Regions from separate parts of the Pseudoalteromonas sp. J010 genome, predicted to be linked through region 4. Evidence: predicted binding sites of a transcription regulator. Region 4 holds the regulator's gene; each other region holds the start of a gene.
What was found. Region 4 encodes sigma-54, which starts transcription at its own class of promoters, with help from an activator protein. Its sites were predicted from a motif close to GTTGGCACGNNNNTNGNNT; they were not measured.

Region 1 (4,393 bases), on a different contig from region 4:
GAACAAGTGATTTGTGGTTAGGATCAGGATCTCCTTTGTTTGCAAACAGGTTAAACGCCCCTCCTTGCATAACGAGGGCATCACCCGTACCAAGAAAAACAAGCTTCTCGCCATTTTCACCATCGAGTGTTTCAATGTCTACCAGCTCAGCTAGATCTTTAATTGCTTGGTCTCGCTCGTTGAGTACACTGTGATCAACGCTCTTAAGATTAAGCGCTGACTGACTCGCAACTTGTTTGTTCAGCTCACTAATTTTTTGTACTAAGTTGTTTGCCTCTTGCGAAAAAATATCAAGCTGGTCATTCACAATACTACTTTGGTCAACCACAATACCTGACAGCCTGTCCATTTGATCAATTAATCCCTGTGCACCTGTCATAAACAAAGAGCGATTTGTGGTAGATGATGGCAAATTTACTGCACTCTGAAGATTATTAAACATTGCGTTAATGCTTTTACTCAGGCTGTTAGACTCTTGAGCAAATAACGTATCAACACGACTGGACTCAGTCACAAACTGCTCGTAGTAAGATTGGTTTGAAATATCTCGGTTCAACTGTTGCTGTGCGAACTGATTAAGTAGGCGCACGGTTTCACCACGACCAACCATACCACCAATCATCGTACCGTGTTCCGTTCTCTCACGGATATAACCTTTGGTATTAAGGTTTGCGATGTTTTTACTGGTAGTTTGCAGTAATTCTGAGTTTGCTCTAACTCCTGCAGCTCCAATGTTTAATAGATCAAATGACATTTCATCTGACTCCCTTTGTTAACGCACCAGATACCAAATCGGATATATCTATGCGTTTTAAAACAGACTTAATTTTGTTGGCATAATTTGGGTCAGTTGCATAACCCGCACTTTGTAATTCATCAAGATAAGCATGACTGTCATCGGCTTTGGCAAGTGCTTGTTTATATCTAGGATTTTCTTGAAGAAAACTGACATAATCATTAAAACTTTGCTCTAATGAATGATAAGCACGAAAATGTGCTTGCTTCTTCACAGGCAATCCGCCTTCAAACTCAAGCGTCGATTTTTTGGCACTCTCACCATCCCAACGGCCATCAGCCTTAATATTAAAGAGATTAAAACTACTACTACCATCATGTTTACTAATAATGTGTTTGCCCCACCCTGTTTCTAATGCTGCTTGTGCAACCATTACCGCAGGATTTAACCCCAGCTTTTTCGCAGCTGACTGCGCATAGTTCCAGACACTCTCGACGAACTCTTTAGGCGAACCAAACCCTGTTTGTTCATCACTACTTTGTGTGCTCAAAGCGTCTGACTGCTTTATTGTTGTTGGAGCTGGTTGGTTGGTCGCAATGTCAGCGTCGGCACGTAGGACAGAAGCTGGCTTATACTTCTCYGAATTAGGTGATAGTTGTTGCACGATAAGGTCTGCAAGCCCTAAGCTACCTTTTTCAGATAAGTGCATAGAAAGTTGCTGATCGTGCATTTCTTCAAAGAATTTCACGCCACTAGAGTTGAAAGGACTATCTTTATCTTCTAGCGCTTCATTCGCTTTTCTCATACTTTGCAATAACATCTGTGTGAAAATCGATTCAAACTGCTGTGCAGCTTTTTTCAGCGCTTGATCTGACGCTCCCTGATCACCAGCTCCCTTGAGTGCCTCTTTACGGATCGAGTCAAGGTTCCCTAAATCGAAAAAGCTTTGATTTTTTAACTGATCGGTATTCATAACACTACGCACTATTTACAATTCTATAGTTCAAACAATGCAATATACGAGCCAAAAAAAAAGCCTCACTATTGTGAGGCTAACTAGTTGATTAATAATAAAACACTATATGACGACTAATTGACCATTTATGGCACCAGCCTCTTTTAATGCTTCTAGAATCGCCATTAAATCACCCGGAGCAGCCCCGACTTGATTAATCGCTCTTACTAAATCGTCAAGACTAACACCTGGGTCAAATACAAAAGCACGAGAGTCATCCTGATCCACATCAATGATACTTTGCTGTGTAACCACGGTTTCACCATTTGCAAGCTCATTCGGTTGTGAAACATTTTGCTGTTCAGCAATCGTCACTGTCAGTCCACCATGAGTAATAGCCGCTGGTTGAAGTTTGACATTTTTTCCTATCACAATAGTCCCAGTTCTTGAGTTGACAATAATCTTAGCGGCAGTGTCCGCAGGTTTAAACTCAAGGTTTTCCAGTGTCGAAAGGTAGGCGACACGCTGCGATGGGTCGCGTGGTGCAATTACTCTAACAGAGGCAGCGTCCATCGGCTTTGCACTATTTGGTCCCACCAAATCGTTAATGGTATCAGCCAGACGCTTTGCAGTTGTGAAGTCAGGTCTATTAAGGTTGAAGGTAATATAATCACCTTGCGTAAATGGACTTGGGACTGCGCGCTCAACAGTTGCTCCATTAGCCACTCGTCCAACTGTAGGTGTATTAATAACGACCCGACTGCCATCAGCACCGTCTGCACCTAACCCGCCAACAATCAAACTTCCTTGGGCAATAGCGTATACGTTACCGTCAACCCCCTTTAGGAAGGTTTGCAATAAAGTACCGCCGCGCAAGCTACCAGCACTACCAATCGATGAAACCGTCACGTCAATGGTTTGACCAGGCTTCACAAAAGGAGGCAAATCAGCATGTACTGCCACCGCAGCCACATTCTTGATTTTCGGCTTAAGCGATGCGGGCATAGTGATCCCAAAGCTATTAAGCATTGCTTTGAAGCTTTGCTCTGTGAATCTGGTTTGCTCCCCAGTTCCAGGAAGACCAACCACTAGTCCATACCCCACTAGCTGGTTCGAACGAACACCTTCAACCATACTGACGTCTTTTACCCGCTCTGCAGCAGCGAAGGATGGATAAAGTATTAGTGATGCAGTAACGCAACTAAAGAGAAAATACTTAAGAAATTGAATCATTTTCTGCATCCTTAAAATGGCATGATGGCACTCATGAAGAAACTAGTTAACCAACCCGCACTTTGTACTTCTTGTTGATCGCCTTTACCGGAATATTGGATCCTCGCATTCGCAACTCGATTGGATTCGACCGTGTTATCGGCAGTCACATCTTGCGGTCTAACCAGCCCTTCCAGTCGAATAAACTCTTCTCCGGTATTAAGTGTTAACCACTTCTCCCCACGGATCACCAAATTTCCATTAGGTAGTACACGCGTCACATTCACAGAAATATTGCCAAACAGACTATTTGACTGATTCGACTTCGAATCGCCTGAAAATGACGAGCTAGATTTCGCACCAAACTGAATTGCTTCATTACCTATGTTTATTGCGTTGGCACCCAAACCAATAATGGGATCTAAGCTTGAGTCACTTGACTTATCTAACTCTGAATTAGCTGCTTTTGTTGCCTGAGTCGTCTCGCGTAGCACGATCGTAATAATGTCCCCGACCCTCAACGCTTTTTTATCTGCATACAAATCATTTGAAAATTGTGTATTAAACAGTGATCCTGTCGCTACTATCTGTACTTGGTTATCTTCAGGATAAATCGGTGCATAATACGGGTCATCACGCACCACACTTTTGTTTTGGGTCGTACTACATCCAGACAATGCAGCTACCGTTACTATGGCCAAATATAATGCACGCATATTACCCCCTACCCAATTACAACTGCTGGTTAATGTAGCTCAACATCTGGTCAACAGATGAGATAACTTTAGAGTTCATTTCATAGACACGCTGCGTTTCAATCAGATTAACTAATTCTTCAGTAACGTTTACGTTCGATGTCTCAAGTGCTCCTTGAACGATTTTACCAAGCCCTTCTACACTCGGGTTACCTTGCACTGGGGCACCGCTTACCGCTGTCTCTGTATATAAGTTCTGCCCTATCGGCTCTAGACCTGAAGGGTTAATGAAGTCACTAATAGTCAACTGGCCAATAACAACATTTTCAGCTTGACCAGCAACACGGACTGATACTTCACCGTCCTGCGATATAGTGATTGATTGAGCATCATCAGGCACGTTCATCTCTGGCAACACTGGGAAGCCCGCACCTGATGTGACGACGCGACCTTCTTCATCAGTGGTAAATTGTCCGTTGCGAGAATAGGCCGTCGTTCCATCCGGCATTTGTATTTCAAAAAAGCCAGGGCCTTGGATCATCCAGTCTAAAGAGTTTTCTGTACTCAACATGTTGCCTTGTGAGAAATTCTTTTGGTTCGCCACCACTTTAGCACCGGCACCAAGCATCAGACCTGAAGGCAACTCTGTATCCTGAGAGCTTCTTCCTCCTGGCTGGTTAATATTTTGGTATAACAAATCTTCAAAAATCGCACGACTCTTTTTATATCCAACAGTACTGGCGTTAGCCAAGTTGTTAGAGATAACTGAAATATCGGTTTGTTGTGCATCCAAAC
Region 2 (4,393 bases), on a different contig from region 4:
TACATTGCCACGACAAATATCATCGCTACAGTGCCTTTCCAAACAAAAGACCATGTCGCGCTTAATATTTTACGCTTAACTTTTTGCATCTTAGTGCTAGCAGGTTGGGTCTTTTTTTTACGTGAAGTGCTCGCTTTGACGTTTGATTTTTTGGTAGGTGTTGTTTTCTTTTTGTCCGTCATGACCCAAATAAAACTGAAAAGTGAATTGCAAGATAGTAGAGTAACCTAAATTAACAACTGCTGAAAGCACAATCATGGTGAATAAGAAAAGTGAGCCCACTGGACTCACTTTATTTAGACAACGAGAACTCTAAGAGCGGCTTATCTGTTCACTGACTTTGTCTTATATCAAGCAAACCATTGTAAACATAAAATAAACCACTCCTCACATATTGACCTAGAGCCAATAAGTATTACTGTCCGCGAACTGTCACGAACTCTGGGTAGGCATCTACGCCGCAGTCATGTTGATCCATTCCGCTCAGCTCTTCTTCTTCGCCAACTCGGATCCCCATACTTGCCTTAAGTACACTCCACACAATGTAGGATGTGATAAACACAAAGCCAAGAATCGTCACAAGCCCAACCGCTTGACCTTGAAATGTGGCGTCTGAGTTTGAAAATGGCACCATCATCACTCCTAATGCACCACAAACACCGTGCACTGAAATTGCCCCAACTGGGTCATCAATTTTAGCCTTATCTAGCGCAATAATACTAAATACCACAAGTGCTCCACCAAGCGCACCAAGGATAAGAGCCAGTATCGGTGTAGGTGAAGCAGGCTCTGCGGTAATCGTTACTAAGCCAGCTAATGCACCGTTTAGCACCATTGTTAAATCTGCTTTACCCCACATCATTTTACATACTAATAAAGCCGCCACCGCACCCGCAGCGGCTGCGGCATTGGTATTGAGCATAATTTGACTTACTGCGATGGCATTTTCCTTATCTGCCAAAAATAATTGTGAGCCGCCATTAAAGCCAAACCACCCCATCCACAAAATAAACGTACCAAGTGTGGCTAGTGGCATATTTGAGCCAGGAATAGGATAAATCTCGCCATTTTTACCATACTTGCCTTTGCGTGCACCGAGTAATAATACTCCGGCTAAGGCAGCAGCGGCACCAGCGCCATGCACAATCGCAGAGCCTGCAAAATCCACAAACCCAAGCTCAGATAAAAATCCTCCGCCCCAAGTCCAATACCCTTCAAGAGGATAAATAAAACCGGTAAGCACAACACAAAACGCTAAAAATGCCCACAATTTCATTCGCTCAGCTACCGCACCAGAAACAATAGACATCGCAGTAGCCACAAAGACAACTTGAAAGAAAAAGTCAGACTGCAACGCATGATCCGCATCAGCAGCGGCGCTTCCGATTAGCGCGCCAATACTTGGTAGGACACCACCCTCAGCGTTATCAACATACATAATGTTATAACCAATAAGCAGATACATAGTACAAGCTATCGCGTAAAGCGCGACGTTTTTGGTAAGTATCTCAGTGGTGTTTTTGGAACGAACAAGTCCAGCTTCTAGCATGGCAAAACCTGCTGCCATCCACATCACCAGCACACCCGAAATCAAAAAATAAAAAGTATTTAATGAGAATTTGAGTTCTATGATTGTATTTTCCATCGTTAGGATCCCCTTAAATCGCTTCTTCATCAAGTTCGCCGGTACGGATCCGAACGATTTGGTCTAAGTCATATACAAAGATTTTTCCATCACCAATTTTGCCAGTGAAAGCTGCCTTTGTTACTGTCTCTACTACACGTTCTGCATTTTCAGCTAAGGTCGCAATTTCTATTTTTATTTTCGGTATAAAATCGACCTGATACTCAGCACCACGATATAACTCGGTGTGACCACGTTGACGTCCAAAGCCTTTGACATCAACAACCGTCATCCCTTCAATCCCCAAGTCGGCCAACGCTTCGCGCACTTCGTCGAGTTTAAATGGTTTTATTATTGCACTTATCATTTTCATACTAAGTCCCCTTAGGACAGTTGATCCTGTTACATGCTGTAATCCAACCTTTATGCCAAATTTTTTATTCCTTAATTAACAATGAATTAATACTGAACCGCACTTTTTACGCATAAAAAATGCACCATCTAGGTGCATTGTTATTAAGTCTGAACTGGGTTGGTGCAAAACCCTATACTAAAGCAATATTAATGCGCAATAACACAATTTCGCTGCTTATCTTTAGCTTGATATAGCGCTTTATCGGCTTTACGCATCACCTCACTCAGCGTATTTGATTGACACGCCGCCATACCAATACTGATAGTGCATCGATATTTCCCCTGCACAATCGTAAACGCTTGTTTAGCTAAACGCTCTCGGAAATCTTCTAACATTTGCTTTGCTCGATTAAGATCTGAGCTTGGGATCAATAGCGCAAACTCTTCACCGCCAATGCGAGCGACTATGTAATGCCCAAAAGCACTGCGTAATAAGTCAGCGACCTGTTTAAGTACTTCATCGCCACTTTCATGGCCATATTGGTCATTAATCGACTTAAAGTGATCGAGGTCGAGTAAAGCAAGAATATGCTGGTTGGGTTTATTTTTTATTAGGCGCTCAGCGTGTTGGCAAAAGTATCGGCGATTGTACAACCCGGTCAGATAGTCTCTGTGCGCATACTCTTTGATTTCCGCAATCAAATTAAGCTGCTCCATTGTTTGCATAATTCGACAATGGAACTCCTCACTCATAAATGGTTTCGCCAAAAAGTCATTTGCACCGTATTTGATAAACTTTGCCGACAGCCCATGACTGCCTGCCCCAGATAAACCAATAATGGCAAGTTCATCTCGACCGCGACTATTTCGCACCGACTTTACCAACTCAAAGCCGTCCATTGTTGGCATCGCAAAGTCAGTAAGCAGTAACTTAATATCGTGATCTCCGAGCAGCATTTCCAATGCTTCCGCACCATCTTGTGCTTCTAGTACAGTAAAAAGCTGCTTTTCTAACATCTGCTTCATAACTACACGACTAATCACTGAATCATCGGCGATTAGTGCTTTGCACCCTTGGTTTCTTAACAGGCGAGATGCAAGCTTGACTGCGTATAGATAAGAATCGCGGTTGTCTTTGATGACATAATCCACTACCCCCATCTCAAGCATTTGCTGGCGGCTATATTCATCAATTTTCGATGTTAACACCACCGTTGGGATCTGATGACTGAGCGTGAGCTGCACAACTTCTGCGTCCATCGCATCGGGCAGCGTTAAATCTACCAGCGCCAATGTATATTCATGCTGGCTCAAAAAGGCCTTACTTTCCTTGAGTGACCAAGCAAAATCAATTGCGACATCAAGATATTGAGCGGCAAGGTGTCGTAATACCTGCTGTACGACCTTACTGTCTTCAACAATTAGAATTCTTTGCATGGATTGAGATCTCTTAAGTACAACGAGAAGCGCAGTGAAACAAGAATTTAACGAGGCTAAATACTTTATTACTACATAATTAAGTATTAAATATACGCGAATCTAGGACTAAAAAAAACCAGCAGCAGACAAATTTGTTACATAATAATAAATGAGTTGAGAACAGTTATCTTCAAACTAGCTGTTTTTTTACTCTGTTTGTCTCAATGACTTTGAATTTCACCTAAAATACTTTTTTAATGCCGCAATACCTTACCGTTTTATTGAGGAAGCCATGAACAAAATACTGTCATTTGTGTTTTTAAGTTGTGCTTTGTTTTCATTGCCTAGCATAGCTGAACAACACAACCGCACCATTGAGATAGATCATAAAATCACAACAGAACACCGCGTTGAAATTAAAGGCAAGCGTATAAACTATACGGCAACAACGGGGACGCAGCCGGTGTGGAATGAAAAAGGTGAAGCAATCGCCACGCTACATTACACCTACTACCAGCGTAAAAATATAAAAGAAGTAAGCGAACGCCCACTATTAATTTCCTTCAACGGTGGTCCGGGCTCTGCGTCTGTATGGATGCACATCGCTTATACTGGACCAAGAGTATTAAAAATAGATGACGAAGGTTATCCGCAACAACCGTACGGTTTAAAAGACAATCCGTATTCTGTTTTAGATGTCGCAGACATTGTATATGTCAATCCAGTCAATACTGGCTATTCCCGGGTTCTTAAAAATGCTGAAGGTAAATACCCAAGTAAACCAGAACAAACAAAAATGTTTTTTGGAATCAACGCCGATATAAAATATTTAGCGGAGTGGCTAAATACCTTCATTCATCGTAATGAGCGCATGTTGTCACCTAAGTATTTAATTGGTGAAAGCTATGGTACCACGCGTGTTGCAGGACTCGCACACGCTATGCAAAACAAGCAGTGGTTATATTTAAACGGCGTTATTCTGGTATCTCCAACCGA
Region 3 (4,393 bases), on a different contig from region 4:
GCTTGATGGAATATCTAGAAACCGAAAACTTCCACGCTGAAAATGTTGAGCTGCTTATTCTAGATGAAGCCGATCGCATGCTAGACATGGGCTTTCGCAAAGAAATGCTACGTATTTGCTCGGAAGCCGTTAACCGTCGTCAGTGTTTTTTGTTCTCTGCAACATTAGAAGGCGAAAGCGTCGAGAAATTTGCTGAGCGTATTTTGCAAGACCCAGCACTACTTGAAGCGACCCCTTCTCGTAAAGAAAAAGGCAAGATCCATCAATGGGTTCATTTAGCTGACAGCTATGAGCACAAGGTTAACCTATTAGCGCAGTTGCTCGATGATGAAGAAGTCACTAAAGCCGTTGTGTTTGTTAAAACCCGTGAAAAACTTGAAACACTGGTGGGCGAACTATTTGCCAAAGGCATAAAAACAACTTGGCTACGTGGTGAAATGCCACAAGATAAACGTATGACTGCCATGGCAAGCTTCCACAGTGGCAAAACAAAAATTCTTGTCGCGACGGATGTTGCCGCCCGTGGTATTGATGTTGCAGACATCAGCCACGTATTCAACTTTGATATGCCACGCACTGCGGATATTTATGTACACCGTATCGGGCGTACCGGCCGAGCAGGGAAAAAAGGCACCGCAGTTTCTTTGGTTGAAGCCCATGATGTTGAAATACTCGGCAAAGTTGAGCGTTATACAGACCAAAAACTTAAGCGCCGCGTAATTAAAGGCTTAGAACCTAAACATAAAGAAGCCAAGGCACCGAAAAAGAAAAAAGACCCCGCTAAAATCAAAGCGAAAAAGAAAGCCGCCAAGGTTAAAAAGAAAAAGTAATAGAAAAAACCAGCGTCAATACGCTGGTTTTTTTATGCCCAATTTGATCAAGTGCTAATCTGGATAAGCCTTAGCTTTTTGACTTAGCAAAAACTCACATTCTCAGCTCTAGCATTTATCACTGCTGTATTTGCAGCGCTTTGTCGTGCGCGAGAACCCGATTTTAGTGTAGAGATACGCTTCGCGCTAAAAGTCGGCCTATCGGAAAACGCTTTTGACCAAAGTGATAGAAGTGTTTACATACTTTTTACTTCACTTCCTCAGCTTGAATATTAATCTAGATGGGTGTCACTTATTTTTATATTTTATAAAAGCTCGTTTCCTGAATCATACGCTATTGCAAAAAAAATTAATTATCGATGGTTTGAAAATCTCAGAGTCAGCGAATTATTTTGGTGAAGAAAAATATAATGAGCAAAAGCGTATGGAAGATGGTGCCGCTGCAATGCGTGAATTATTGCAAGGTATTTCAGCAGAAAAAATATAACAAGCCAATTAAGGCGGGACTGTTAAAGGCTAGCGGTTAACTAGCCTAAGCTTGCTCTCACATCTGCAACGGTGATGAAGAGCTTGTTTTCGGCATCATGAAATGCTTGAAAACCATAGCGTTCATAGAAATGTTTTGCTCCGTCTTTGGCATCAACGATAACAACTGGAAATGCAACGCTATCACTAGCTGCTAATAGTTTTCTGAGTGCGTCGATAAGCAGCCACTCACCAAATCCTTTCCCTTTGTATCGGTCATCGACAGCAAGGCGAGCAATCAGACCACCAGAGGTGGATGATTGGTGCTTTTCTTGTAACTTATCAGGCAATGCCTTTAAGTCAATTGGTGCCATTGTTAGCGTGTAAAAGCCGATAACATGTGAGTTGTCGCTATCATCTTCCAAAACAAAAGTTCTGGTGTTGTCCTTCTTTGCTTGCTGACTCGCCATTACTTTTAAGTAATTATTGAGAGCTTCGATGCCACAGTTGAATCGGTTTCTATCGTGTTTAGCTTTATCTAGAAGGACCGTATTCATCATTGAGTTTTGCTCTCGTATCGATCAGCAGCAGCTTTTAGTTTTGAGTTCTGTGTTGCAGGACGATCTAAAGCTTCCATGAGCAGCATCGCATCTGCTTGGCTCAGTTTTAAAGCCTGTTCACGTTCGATGACTTGTTTAGCTTTTTCGATTGCAGCGCTTAGAACAAACGAGTTGATGCTAGACATGCCGGCGATCGCGGCAGCCTTAGTAAGTAAGTCTTGTGTATCGACATCAACTCTAGCGGTGATGCGAGGCAAAGTAGTAGCCATAATGTTATCTCCTATTATGTCAAAATGTCACATGTGCATTATGGTCTTAAAGTGTGCAATAAGCAATCTTTGTGTCACTTTGGCACACAAACACAATCGGATAGCCGAGGGTATCTAGCCCTAAAAAAAAGCTAAAAAAAAGGACACCCATCACAATTAGCATCCAAATTGAGGTAGTGAATTAAAGAAAATATATAAACACCTCAATCACTGGGTACAAAAACGTTTTTCGGTAGGCCAGTTTTTAGCGCCCAAGCGTATCTCTACACTAAAACTGGGTTATCACGCATGACAAAGCGTTGTAAATACAACAGTTATAGATTTTCGAGTTGATAGTGTTAGTTTTGTTAAGCCAACAAGCGCTCGCAGTTTGTTAGGTTTGTCCGCCGTCGCTTTTGCAGTGTTGCACAGTAAGCGGTTACTGTTCGCTCTTGACCAACTGCACCGTGAAACACCCGAGAAAATTGCGTAGTGAGTTTTATCCAGTTCTCAGGCTCTATATTTAGGCGAGTGAGAATGTGTTGAAACTCAAAGATATAACCGCGTTTATCTACTCGAATACAACGGCCTATGAGTTCAACCAATTCAATATAGGATTTGAGTTCAAAAGGCAGGCTTTTTGGTTGCTTTCCCAGCTTAACGTGGTCGATGCGTTTTTTGATGCTGGTGTAGTCTGAGGTTTCAGGCGTAAACAGCGATGACATTCATTGTTTTAACGGTGGGTGTCATTAGTTTCTGGTGCCTGCATAGTTGATATTGTTGCGAAGAAGCAGTGCCTTTAGCTGGTACTTTGCATCTTTTAAATCTTTCATCGCAACTTCTCGAGCACGAGATAAATCACGAATAGCTTTACCTTCCGGCTCAGGTACATAAATAGGGGTTAAATCTTCAGACTTAAGTAATTTAGCTAGTTTAAGTGCATCACGTTTGTCAGTTTTTACACGCTCGCCAGGTTTTTTTAGGAATAAGCGATGGGGCAACTACGTAACAGCAATGTCCAAGAGAAGTAATTAAGCGGTAAATCCAGTAACCACAGGAACCTGCTTCATAAACGAAATGGAGCGTAGTGTTAGGGTATTTAGATTCAAATTGCCTGATAAGCTTTTTAATAGTGACTTTAGCTGAAGAAATACGACCGAAATGAATGGGTTGTGCGCCTCGATTGTCTTCAATATAGGCAACTTCAATGAACTCTTTATGAGTATCTAAGCCAATGAAAAGTATGTTATGTTTAGTCATGCTAGCCTCTGCTATTTAGTTATTTGACAAACTAATTATGGCTCTGGCTTTAAGCTAACCCACGAAAATGCGGAGGCTAGCACCGTGTGGGAGTCATTATGTCTACGTGTCAATACATTTAGGAGATTTTGGTAAATGCAAATAGGAGCAGCGGCAATCGCTAAGATCGCCGAAATGATATGTGGTGACCAACCATTTCAGTTTTTCCCATATAGAAGCTCATCTTACCTAACGCGCTTTTTCGTCGACCTAGACCTTGATTATGTTCATGATGGTTCAACAAGACGGGTATGGGTGAGAGAGGTTCTCGATGAGCTAAACAGAAGACAATCGACAGATAATATGCCATCACCAGAAATGATCAAGGTGATTGAGTACCTATTACATCCAGATCATTTTCTTTTCGATGACAATGTTGACAGAGATAAGGCTTTGGAAGCGATTACTTCGGCTCTAAAGACAAATGAACTAACCATCTCCGTTCAAGCAAATGGAACTGTTCGACTTTTACCTGCAAATGGGGAGTTTGTTTCTACCTCGTTTGACGAGGTACCTACCGAGCGTGTAATTACGTTCAAACCAAGCGTCTTTCAGGTTCCTGCAAAAAAACTCAACGAAAAACTTATTTCAGTAATGATGCCATTCAATACTGGCTTTAACGGAACTTACTCAGCAATAACCCGTGTTGCAAAATATATGAGTCTGGAGTGCCTGCGCGCTGACGACATCTGGGACAACTCTACTTTCATTCAAGATATCTTCGATCTGATATTTTGTTCGAAAGTTGTGGTCGTTGATTTTACTGGTAAAAATCCAAATGTTATGTACGAAACAGGAATCGCACACACCCTTGGAAAAACGGTTATCCCTATTACGCAGTCACTTGATGATATTCCTTCTGATTTAGGGCATCACAGAGCTCTAAAGTATTACCCTAATGAAGAAGGCTTAAGAAATCTAAGCAATGAACTCTACAAGCGGCTTAACGTTATTTATAAGCAAAACACGTAACAAAGCCAGTCAGAGGGAC
Region 4 (4,393 bases):
GACTAATTGTGGTTGACGAGAATAATGTCCCTGTAGGTGCATTGAATACCCAAGATTTACTTAGAGCGGGAGTGCTATGATGCAGTTTAGCGACCTTTATCAAGATATCTCAACAGATGCTTGGCAAAAAGCAACTCAAATTAAACTCTTAATTTGTGATATTGACGGTGTATTCTCTGACGGACGCATTTATCTAGGTAATAACGGTGAAGAATTAAAGGCATTCAATACCAAAGACGGCTTCGGTATCAAAGCGCTAGTAAACTGCGGTATTGAGGTTGCGGTCATCACAGGTAGACATTCACAAATAGTTCAGCAACGCATGACTAGTTTAAATGTAACGCATATTTACCAAGGTCAAGAAAACAAGCTAGTGGCATATGAAGCACTAAAAACGCAGCTTAACCTGAAGGATGCAGACATTGCCTATATTGGCGATGATGGCCCTGATCTGCCAGTGATGGAGCAAGTTGGCTTTGCTGTCGCCGTGAATGATGCACATCCGCTGATAAAACGCATTGCCCACTATACCACTTTGATGCCGGGAGGCTTTGGCGCCGTCAGAGAGTTAACAGATCTGCTCATGCTCAGCCAAAACCACCCTCTTACCACTACAGGGTCAAGTACATGACTGTGCTTCGTGTCATTCTGCTCATTACTTTTAGTGCGCTGATGATTTGGCTGTGGTCGCCGATGTTTAACGCATCAGAAACCAACAAGAAAAGTGACGATGAACCACTTGCTAAGCCCGATTATGTGGCGACCGCATTAGAGCAGACTACCTACAGTGAAAATGGCTTACTAAACTACCATGTGACTGCTGATAAAATGGAACTTTATCAAGATCTTGGTTTTAGCCACTTTGCAAAACCCATTTTTACATTATATAACGGTGAGCAAAATTGGCAGATAAGCGCATTGGAAGCCACATTATACGAGAACAACACCCTGATTTTAGAAGGGGATGTTTTAGCAAAAAACCTCACACCAGACGCAATGATCAGTACTATCAATGCCGACAATGTCAGGGTTGAAATTAAACAAAAGTTGATGAAATCAGAACACCCCGTCATTATCACAGGCCCTAGCCTTAAAATTACCGGTAAAGGCCTACATGCAGACTTGCAAAAACAGCTGATTGAGCTCATCAACCATACAAAGACAATTTATTATGACCAGTAAAATAATTAACAAATTAGTTTTCGTCGGCTTGCTCGCAAGTTCCACTTTCGCAGCTGCTGCAGAGCAAAATGAAGTCATTATCGACGCTGGCCGTCAGCAAGCTCAACTGCAAAGTAACATAGGCATTTTCGAGCAAAACGTTGTCATTATTCATGGCACAAGAAAAATCAATGCTGATCGTTTGGAAGTGCACCGCCGCGCTGAGCTTGGTTCAAATAAGCAGCTACTAATTGCTACTGGCAACCCTGCGGTTTTTGAAGAAGCTCAGGCAGATGGTACAACCTTACGCGCAGCGGCTAATGAAATTCGCTATGATGTTGCCGAATTAAAATTAGTACTTACTGGCAATGCTGAAATATCGCAAGCGGGTCAAAAAAGTAGTGCACAAGTCATTACTTATCATATCGAAAAGCAACTCATTAGTGCCGAACGCTCTGAACAGGGCGACTCTCGGGTCAGAACAATTTTGGTTCCTGTTGAAAAGAAATCTGACACCAACGTGGAAAAAAGTGAAGATCCACAGGAAAAAGGTAACAATTCATGAGCGAGCTCAAAGCAACAGGCTTGGCAAAAAGCTATAAAGGTCGCCAAGTTGTCAAAAATGTAGGACTGAGTGTCGAAGCAGGTAGCATCGTTGGTTTACTTGGCCCTAATGGTGCGGGGAAAACCACTACCTTTTATATGATTGTGGGCTTAGTACCAAGTGACAAAGGCTTTATACAAATCGATGATGAGGATATCACCCTACTCCCGATGCACAGTCGCGCACGCCTAGGGATTGGATATTTACCTCAAGAATCATCCATATTTAGGAAGCTAACGGTATATCAAAACCTCATGGCTATTTTGGAAACCCGCAAAGATTTGTCTAAAGTTGAAAGAGAAGCTCAGCTGAATGAGTTGTTGGATGAATTTAATATCCAACACATCCGTGATTCTCAAGGGATGGCATTATCTGGAGGAGAGAGAAGACGGGTAGAAATTGCTCGTGCTTTAGCCGCTAACCCTAAGTTTATCTTGTTAGATGAACCTTTTGCTGGCGTTGATCCAATTTCAGTGTTAGATATAAAGACAATCATTGAGCACCTTAAAAATCGTGGGATCGGTGTACTGATCACCGACCACAATGTAAGAGAAACGCTGGACGTATGTGAAAAAGCCTACATCGTTTCACACGGTGAATTAATCGCCGCTGGTACGCCAGAACATGTTTTAGCGGATCAAACCGTAAGAGATGTCTACCTAGGCGAACAATTCAAGCTATAGTTAAGACGTAGTATTAATAACTGTTAAAAGGGATTGTTAGAGATACATGAGGCAATCATTACAGCTGCGCATGGGGCAGCAACTTACAATGACTCCACAACTGCAACAAGCCATACGCCTGTTGCAGCTTAGTACGTTGGATCTACAGCAAGAAATACAAGAAGCGTTGGACAGCAACCCACTATTGGAAGTGGAAGAAGGCGATACCGCTGACGCAGAAAGTACTGAACAACACAGCCAAGATAAAAATAATACGGACGATAGTCAGCAAAGCTCAGATGAAGCGCCTGTCAGCGAGTATGAAATGGACTCAGATACCGCCATGAGCAAAGAAACGGTTAGTGATGATCTTGCCATGGATGTGACTTGGGATGAATATATGAGTGCTGCACCAGCATCAAGCGCAGCTCCTTTACCTGATGATGATAACGTCTACCAGGGAGAGACTTCCGAATCACTACACGACTACCTAATGTGGCAGCTAGAACTTACGCCATTTAGCCCAACAGATAGAGCCATTGCTATTGCCATCATCGAAGCGGTAGATCTGTCTGGCATTTTAACGCTTTCCTGTGAAGATATTTTAGAAAGTATCAATGATGAAAACAGTGAAGAGCCGGTAGAGTTGGATGAAGTCGAAGCCGTACTTAAACGTATCCAGTTGTTTGACCCTGTCGGTATTGCTGCACGAAGTTTGCAAGAATGTTTATGTATTCAGTTAAATCAATTTGCACCTGACACACCGTGGATCACCGAAACCAAGATGATCCTGACCGAGCACATTGATTTACTTGCTAGCCGTGATTACCGTACCTTAGCGAAAAAAACACGCTTAAAAGAAGCTGAGCTAAAAGAAGTTATGACGCTGATCCACAGTCTTAACCCTAAGCCAGCTGCGAGTATTATTCATGAAGAGCCCGAATACGTCATTCCAGATGTGTCGGTAAAAAAAGTGAAAGGCCGCTGGGTTGTAGAGCTAAACCCTGATGCGATGCCTAAGATTAGAGTAAATGACCACTACGCTGCGATGTCGAGAACTGCTAAATCGAGTACTGATAGCCAGTTTATTCGCTCACACCTTCAAGAAGCAAAGTGGTTTATTAAGAGCTTAGAAAGTCGCAATGACACTTTATTGAAAGTTACCAATTGCATTGTGCAACAACAACAGGCATTCTTTGAACATGGCCCCGAAGCGATGAGACCTATGGTGTTAAACGATGTCGCAGAGATGGTTGATATGCACGAATCTACTATTTCTCGTGTCACCACCCAAAAGTACATGCACACACCAAGGGGCATATTTGAGCTGAAGTATTTCTTCTCAAGCCATGTCAGTACCGAAAATGGAGGTGAGTGCTCCTCGACAGCAATACGAGCACTCATCAAGAAGCTAATAGCTGCGGAAAACACTGCTAAACCATTAAGTGATAGCAAGATTGCAGATATTTTAGCTGAACAAGGAATTAAGGTAGCGAGACGCACGATTGCAAAATATCGTGAATCCCTAGCCATTCCACCGTCAAATCAGCGTAAAAGCTTGATATAAGACGTTAAACACAAGAAGGAAAAATGCTTATGCAACTAAATTTAACTGGTCGCCATGTAGAAATCACTGACTCTTTAAGAGATTATGTCACCAATAAGTTTGCGAAGCTTGAGAGGCACTTTGATCATATCAATAACGTTCATGTGATCCTTGATGTCGAAAAACTAGTTCAAAAAGCAGAAGCAACATTGCACGTAAATGGCGGCGAGCTATTTGCATCAACAGAGCATCAAGACATGTATGCAGCAATTGATGGCCTGATTGACAAACTAGACCGTCAAGTAATTAAACACAAAGAGAAGCTCACTCGACACTAAAATGAAATTAAGTGAATTAGTGAATAAGGACTGTAGCAAAGCTGCGGTCCTTTTTAGTAGCAAAAAACGTATTCTCGAATAC

Region 1: a site for sigma-54 is predicted at 1,747-1,765, ahead of flgJ (flagellar assembly peptidoglycan hydrolase FlgJ). Genes of this name have one in related genera too.
Region 2: a site for sigma-54 is predicted at 2,039-2,057, ahead of EAG18_RS03210 (P-II family nitrogen regulator). Genes of this name have one in related genera too.
Region 3: a site for sigma-54 is predicted at 2,185-2,203, ahead of EAG18_RS02545 (DUF1778 domain-containing protein). Genes of this name have one in related genera too.

What each region holds. Positions count from the first base shown of each region.
Region 1 is NZ_RDBW01000013.1:97,481-101,873, forward strand. Features, by position in the region: gene EAG18_RS09045 (flagellar basal body rod C-terminal domain-containing protein) at 1-754, opposite strand, end outside; gene flgJ (flagellar assembly peptidoglycan hydrolase FlgJ) at 756-1,709, opposite strand; gene EAG18_RS09055 (flagellar basal body P-ring protein FlgI) at 1,815-2,924, opposite strand; gene flgH (flagellar basal body L-ring protein FlgH) at 2,936-3,619, opposite strand; gene flgG (flagellar basal-body rod protein FlgG) at 3,636-4,393, opposite strand, start outside.
Region 2 is NZ_RDBW01000003.1:167,188-171,580, forward strand. Features, by position in the region: gene mrcB (penicillin-binding protein 1B) at 1-182, opposite strand, end outside; gene EAG18_RS03205 (ammonium transporter) at 416-1,645, opposite strand; gene EAG18_RS03210 (P-II family nitrogen regulator) at 1,659-1,997, opposite strand; gene EAG18_RS03215 (diguanylate cyclase) at 2,186-3,415, opposite strand; gene EAG18_RS03220 (carboxypeptidase) at 3,690-4,393, shown strand, end outside.
Region 3 is NZ_RDBW01000003.1:9,493-13,885, forward strand. Features, by position in the region: gene srmB (ATP-dependent RNA helicase SrmB) at 1-830, shown strand, start outside; gene EAG18_RS02535 (hypothetical protein) at 1,045-1,317, shown strand; gene EAG18_RS02540 (GNAT family N-acetyltransferase) at 1,358-1,855, opposite strand; gene EAG18_RS02545 (DUF1778 domain-containing protein) at 1,852-2,124, opposite strand; partial or broken gene EAG18_RS02550 (transposase) at 2,472-2,843, opposite strand; partial or broken gene EAG18_RS02555 (transposase) at 2,874-3,363, opposite strand; gene EAG18_RS02560 (hypothetical protein) at 3,499-4,374, shown strand.
Region 4 is NZ_RDBW01000005.1:89,988-94,380, forward strand. Features, by position in the region: gene EAG18_RS04335 (KpsF/GutQ family sugar-phosphate isomerase) at 1-80, shown strand, start outside; gene kdsC (3-deoxy-manno-octulosonate-8-phosphatase KdsC) at 80-631, shown strand; gene lptC (LPS export ABC transporter periplasmic protein LptC) at 628-1,182, shown strand; gene lptA (lipopolysaccharide transport periplasmic protein LptA) at 1,172-1,726, shown strand; gene lptB (LPS export ABC transporter ATP-binding protein) at 1,723-2,448, shown strand; gene EAG18_RS04360 (RNA polymerase factor sigma-54) at 2,495-3,994, shown strand; gene hpf (ribosome hibernation promoting factor) at 4,024-4,311, shown strand; gene EAG18_RS04370 (PTS sugar transporter subunit IIA) at 4,313-4,393, shown strand, end outside.